DNA from 2 places in the Paenibacillus sp. NRS-1760 genome. Region 1 is predicted to be linked to the other one. Evidence: riboswitches for the same ligand, from Rfam matches in the RefSeq annotation. Region 1 holds a riboswitch; the other holds the start of a gene.

Evidence for each region. A riboswitch is a leader RNA that binds a small molecule or an ion and turns the genes downstream of it on or off. The one in region 1 is predicted to bind cyclic di-AMP.
Region 2: it holds a riboswitch for cyclic di-AMP, as region 1 does, so the genes downstream of both, ACIFSR_RS12070 (NAD-binding protein) here and ACIFSR_RS26680 (ubiquitin-like domain-containing protein) in region 1, are expected to answer to the same signal.

What each region holds. Positions count from the first base shown of each region.
Region 1 covers NZ_JBITPK010000019.1:64,364-67,779, reverse strand. The annotation lists gene ACIFSR_RS26690 (HD domain-containing protein) at 1-228, shown strand, start outside; gene ACIFSR_RS26685 (TatD family hydrolase) at 246-1,019, shown strand; cyclic di-AMP (ydaO/yuaA leader) riboswitch at 1,204-1,384, shown strand; gene ACIFSR_RS26680 (ubiquitin-like domain-containing protein) at 1,633-2,781, shown strand; gene rnmV (ribonuclease M5) at 2,906-3,416, shown strand, end outside.
Region 2 covers NZ_JBITPK010000010.1:226,672-230,087, forward strand. The annotation lists gene ACIFSR_RS12065 (hypothetical protein) at 1-417, opposite strand, end outside; cyclic di-AMP (ydaO/yuaA leader) riboswitch at 857-1,055, shown strand; cyclic di-AMP (ydaO/yuaA leader) riboswitch at 1,147-1,317, shown strand; gene ACIFSR_RS12070 (NAD-binding protein) at 1,436-1,834, shown strand; gene kdpF (K(+)-transporting ATPase subunit F) at 1,958-2,035, shown strand; gene kdpA (potassium-transporting ATPase subunit KdpA) at 2,054-3,416, shown strand, end outside.

The DNA.
Region 1 (3,416 bases):
GACGTATATCGACCAGATAAAAAAGAAGGAGAAAAGAAAGAAAAAGCGCCGATTTTGTTGTTAGATGGTTTGGAAGATATAAGCGAAATATCCTCTAAATCCGACATTGTTCGTTCTATTACTGGCCTGCATCAAGGACAATATCATCTTTATTATCCAGAAGAGCCGCTCAAACAAAATATTCATCGATTGCCGGAATCACTTCGTAAGCTTTTCAAACTAGATTGAAGGAGCATAACATCAACATGACATTACTTTTTGATACACATACCCATTTAGATTCGGAAAAATTTGATGAGGATCGCGACGAGGTCATCCAGCGTGCGAAGGATGCAGGCGTGCATATGCTTGTCAATATTGGTTTTAACCGTGAAACGATCCCTACAACGATGGCGCTAGCAGAGAAATATGATTTTATATACGCAGCAGTTGGTTGGCATCCAGTTGACAGTATAGATATGCTTCCAGAGGATTTGGAATGGATTGAACGTCTATGCGCGCATGAGAAGGTTGTCGCCATTGGTGAGATTGGACTCGATTATCACTGGGATACTTCTCCAAAAGAGGTACAACAAAGGGTTTTTCGTGAGCAAATTCGTCTTGCTCGTAAGGTGGGCAAGCCAATTGTCATTCATAATCGGGATGCTCATGAGGACATTATTCGTATTCTTCAGGAAGAGAATGCAGCAGAGGTTGGCGGTGTCATGCATTGCTTCTCCGGCAGCTGGGAAACGGCTAAACAATGTCTTGATATGAACTTCTATATATCATTTGGAGGACCCGTTACTTTCAAAAATGCAAGGGTGCCAAAAGAGGTGCTTAAGCAGGTTCCGATCGACCGAATTTTGATCGAAACTGATGCTCCATATTTAACTCCTCACCCGTTCAGAGGGAAGCGAAATGAGTCCTCTTACGTCTCTTTAGTTGCAGAGACAGCAGCCGAATTATTGGGCAAAACGGTAGAAGAAATAGGCGTAATTACGACTGAAAACGGTCGAAGATGTTTTGGTATTGTCTAAAAACGAGAGGAATAATGAGAAATAGAGACCTTTATCGCGTAAAAACTAATTTTTATAGCGATAATCGCTTATTTTTTCCTGCTTTATCCTGCTTTTTCGCTTAAATCGTCTTTTATCGTATCTTTACAATTGACCTCGTATGAAGGTATGATTCATCTCAGAGCAATAAAATTTTGTATTGGATTTCCAGTTTACGCTTAATCTCCATTCGGAGAGCGGGGGAACCATGTACGGTTTTTGAAACCGTATTTTGAATTCTTCAGGGGTGAATTTCGAAGCCATTGCCATGAGCATTGTGTAACGAATAGGGCGACTCTCTTGTCCGAATCCGTCAGCTAACCTCGCAAGCGTTATAGAGAGTGATCAACCTCGTGCATCCATTTTTCTGTATCCCAGTGAATCATTTAACCGGGAAGCCACGAAACAGATCCTCTGTCGACGGCTTCTTTTTATTTTCGAATAATCGGGAATTTGTCGACATAGGGATAAAAGATGGGGGTGGGAGGATCGATAGCAGTACTGGATTGCGTGCTCGCACGCCAATATACTATAGTCGCGTCAGTTGTATCATGCGTAACACTTGGCGGCGGGGCTATGAAGGAGGACCGATGAAGTGGGAATACTCCAGGTTAAGGACACCCATGGGAAACGATCATCCAGCATGTCTTTCGCATTGCGATGGAAGCGTGAAAACTTGCGTTTGATTCTTTTGAGTGCTACTATCTCAATCGCTATGACTTTCATGTTTTTGGTGTTGTTGTACGGAACGGCTGTCAAAAGCGTCTCCGTAGTAGTGAACGGACAAGAAACCATTGTGGAAACGAAGCAATGGGTCCTGCAACGCCTACTGGATGAACAAGCTATCGCAATTGGACCACATGATGAGGTGTCCATACCGCTTAATGCGGCAATAAAGGACGGAGATCGTATAGAGGTGACTCATGCGATACCGGTAATTGTGAAGGCTGATGGCAAGACCTCTACTGTATATACGACAGAGAGAACAGTGCAGGCAGCGATCGAGGAATTACATATTCCAGTTCGTGGTCAAGATAAAGTAATACCTCCGCTTCATACCGTTTTGGACAACGAAATGACTGTAACCGTCGTTCGCGTAGATAAGAAGGTAGCTGAGACAGAGCGTGCAATGCCATTCTCTATTGTGAAGAAGAACGATCCAACGCTGGAAGCGGGCAAGCAGAAGCTTGTTCAACCCGGCAAGGAAGGTCTGATCGTAGAGAGTATCGAGAAGCAGTACGAGGATGGAATTCTTATATCGAAGAAGATGGTCAGCAAGGTGGTTGAAACCGCTGCGGTTAATCAGGTTGTCGCCATCGGAACGAAGAAGGAAGAGCCTAAAGTATCTGTGCTCTCGAACAAGAGCCCGAGCTTTACTTCGCTTACGAAGAGCGGTGTAACGTTTAAGGCTAGAAAAGTACTTAAAAATGTCACGTTGACTGCTTATTCTGCAGACCTCTCTTCAACAGGAAAAGATGAAAGCCATCCGGAATACGGGATTACATCATCAGGCACTCGGGTGCAAGAGGGTCGGACGATAGCTGTTGATCCGAAGGTAATTCCCATCGGTTGGTGGGTTTATATTGAAGGAATCGGTTTCCGCCGCGCTGAGGATAAAGGAAGTGCGGTTAAAGGCAACAAAATCGACGTATACTTTGATAGTACAAAGATTGCGAACAAATTCGGCAGGAAAAAAGGCATCACCGTATATGTGCTGGGGCCGAATAAACCAACTGCAAGCTAATTGTGCGGTTACCATCATCTTATCGCAATAATCAATTAAATATGCCATCATAAGGAGAGGCACTGCCTCTTCTTTTTGCATGTCTAAGGGTCTAATACAGTTTATGTAGAAGGGGATGATCTTGGTGATCAAAGAGATCATTGTCGTTGAAGGCAAAGACGATACCGTTGCAATAAAAAGGGCGGTAGATGCAGATACCATAGAGACGAATGGTTCCGCTATCGGTGAGGATGTATTGAAGAGGATTGTGCTGGCCAATGAGCGTCGCGGCGTTATTATATTCACTGACCCTGATCATGCAGGAGAACGCATTCGCAAAATTGTTGCACGTCATGCGCCAGGATGCAAGCATGCTTTTTTGCCGCAGGAGAAGGCTTTGTACAAAGGGGACATCGGCATCGAAAATGCGAGTCCTGAAGCTATTCGTGCGGCGCTCTCTGAGCTCCGTACAGAATCGGCAGATGAAGCGGGAGAAATTAGCTGGGAAGACTTAATGGATGCAGGTCTGATTGTACATCCTGATGCGTCTAATCGTCGCTTGGTTATAGGCAAGCTGCTCGGAATTGGTTATGCGAATGGCAAGCAGTTCTATAAGCGCTGTACAAGCTTTCGGATTTCCAAAGCAGAGTTTACGG
Region 2 (3,416 bases), on a different contig from region 1:
TACATAGGAGATAGCTTGTTTAAATAAAGTATGCTCTTCACGGTCATATTCACAGTTTGGAAAAGAGTAATGATTGGATTCTATATGCAATGCAGCGGCTGCAAACAAATGATATATACGCTCGTCCTTCATCATTGGATCTGTTTGAAAAACAAAAGGTGACGCAAGAGGAAGTGTGCCGATGAACCTTAGCAGCATACTGCTCCATCTGATCCAGTCGCGAGGCTTCTCGGATTTTTTAATAAACAGCTCACTCCAGCCATGACCACCAGCAGTGGAGAGTCTTAGGCAAACACGGTAACCATTCGATTCAAGCATGGAAGCCGGCAGCACAAACATTTGAATTCGTTTAATTTCAAACAAGGCAGCAGGATGATTATCCAAGCTTGGTAAGGGTACTTCAACTGGTGTAGACATCAATGAGATCTCTCCTCGATTTGAATAATTCACCGATAATACTCAGCCATATTGGCTTGCCGTCTATGGTAAACCCGAAATGCAATATTGTAAAACTGTGGTATATCGTGAAAAGGCAGCCATATGCCATATTAAAAGAAATCCATTCGTTATGGCAGCAAAAAGATATTTATTCTTCGAAATACTCGTTTATTCTCTTCCATTCTCGATTATAGAGAAATCTGATTATTCACGCATAAAATCGTTAGAAAGGGAATGAACACTATTTTTGAAAACAAGAGTAAAATTGAGAAATAGTGAGATATCGAGAGATCGAAATGAATGTAAGCGTTGCGAATCGCTCTGCAAGGCTGAAACTGGCTAAATTAGGTAGCAGGCTGCCTTTACAGTATTTATAGCGAGGAGTAATATTCGATACAGGATTTATAAATAAGTTTCGATTTACTGATCGCTGAGTTTCCGTGAAAGCGGAAGCGGGGGAACCAATAATGACGCGATGCGCCTGTTCGATGTGAGAGTCGAACAAACGCAGAGCAGGGGTGAATCTTTGACAGGTGCCATGGATACCGGTCAAAGTAGGGCGACTCTCACCGCCCGAATCCGACAGCTAACCTCGTAAGCGTGGACCGAGAGAGGAATGATGAAGCTTGTGATCGATTAACTTCGACCGCAGAGTGTCATAGACCTCTGTGGTTTTTTGTGCCCAAAAAAGCTTTATTTGCTACAAAATGTAAGAAAACGCTGAGTCCTGCAGCAGCAGGAACGGGGGAACCAACGAACGATTCGTGTGTAATCACGATTTCGCTTCATGGGGTGAATCGCTTGAAAATGATCAAGCGTAGGGCAACTCTCAAGGCCCGAATCCGACAGCTAACCTCGTAAGTGTACTCGAGAGAGGCAACAGCCATCGTGCTTCCCGCGGCTTATTCTGCTGCGGGCAAAGAAGCCGCGGGAAAAGTTCCTCTTATCCCAAGGCTTCTTTTTTGTTGCCTTTTTTACCATATGGAGGAGAATTCGGTTGCAGGAAGAGCATATTATTGTAGCTGGTCTAAACGAGGCCGGCCAATCATTTATACGAACTTTGCAGTTTCATCAATTAAAATTTATCGTTTTGACCAATAGCAAACAGGAACAAAAACAGCTTCGCAAGCAGGGCATCAGCAATGTTTTGTATATCAATACGAATGATCGTCAAAGCTGGAATGTTCCTTCGATGAACATTAGCGAGGTATTTATATTCGAGAGCAGCTTGGCGCTTAGCTGCCGCTTTGTTCAGTGCTGCAGAGCTTGGACCTCAAAGTCCATTTACGTCATCACACAACAATGGAATCCAAGGGCTATTTACAAGGGGCTCGGAGCGGATCATATCGTATTCTCTCATACCGGTGAAGTCGGTTTTCTATTAAGCAACAAATAATGCAGGAGGGGTTTACATGCAGGATTTTTATATGTTCGGGGCGTTGTTAGCTAGCTTCGGTTTATTTTACGGATTTTTAACTTGGTGCTCCAGTGTTATTGAGAAAACAGGGGGCGAGGGCCAATGACTGTCATAGCGATAGTGGCTGTATTTGTTTTCGTTTATCTGATTTATGCGTTAATTCATCCGGAGAAGTTTTAATAGAGGGGGATTTACAAGATGGATATTTTACAATTGCTTATCGTCATTGCCGTTCTTGTATTGTTAGTTAAGCCGCTTGGTACTTACGTCTATCATGTGTTCTCAAATGAACACAATCGGTTAGACAAAGTATTCGGAGGGACGGAGCGATTTATATTTAAGCTTATTGGTCTCAAAAAAAGAGAGGGCATGAGCTGGAAGATATACGCACTCAGCTTTGTTGCAACCAATTTAATTTTAGTTGCTTTCAGCTATTTGATATTGCGGTTCCAAAATGCGCTGCCGTTTAATCCAAATGGCATGGCAGCCATGGAGCCTACACTGACTTTCAATACAGTCATCAGCTTTATTACCAATACGAATCTTCAGCATTACAGCGGGGAGAGTGCCTTATCTTATTTCTCCCAAATGGCGGTCATCATGATGATGATGTTCACGTCAGCGGCGACGGGCTTCTCGGTTGCCATCGCGTTTGTTCGTGGGATTACGAGTAAAGGAACGACGATCGGCAACTTTTTCGAGGATTTTGTAAAAGCACACACAAGAATTTTTCTTCCGATTTCCTTTATTATCACGCTAGTGCTTGTCGCTCTTCAGGTGCCGCAAACGCTTGATCCGACATTCACAATTAAAACGCTAGAGGGAGCCATGCAGCAAATTGCAATTGGTCCTGTAGCTTCGCTTGAATCCATCAAACATTTGGGCACAAACGGCGGCGGTTTTTTTGGAGTGAACTCGGCTCATCCATTTGAAAACCCAAATCCATTAACGAATGTGATTCAAATCTTGTCGATGTGGGCGTTGCCGGCTTCACTGCCTTATGCATTTGGGCTTTTTGCTAAAAACAAAAAGCAGGGCTGGGTTGTATTCTCCGCCATGATGTGTTTGTTTCTAGTGTTTCTAAGCCTTGCTTACACATCGGAGAAAACAGGCAATCCTGCAATGAGCGCACTAGGAATCGACGCTACTCAAGGAAGCATGGAAGGCAAGGAAGTAAGGTTCGGTATCGCGCAATCAGCACTGTTCACAACGGTAACAGCCGCTGCGACAACGGGTACCGTCAACAATATGCATGACACGCTTACACCGCTTGGCGGCTTGGTCCCGCTTGCTGAAATGATGCTTAATGTCGTCTTTGGAGGCAAGGGAGTAGGGCTTATCAATATGCTCATGTACGCCATACTAGCTGTGTTTATATGCGGGCTGATGGTCGGGCGAACGCCAGAGTTTCTGGGACGAAAAGTAGAGCCGCGAGAAATGAAACTGATAGCGATAGCAATTCTAGTTCATCCCTTCATTATATTAGTGCCTACCGCCATTGCTTTTATGACGGATTTGGGTCACGGGGCGATAACGAATCCAGGGTTCCACGGCATTAGCC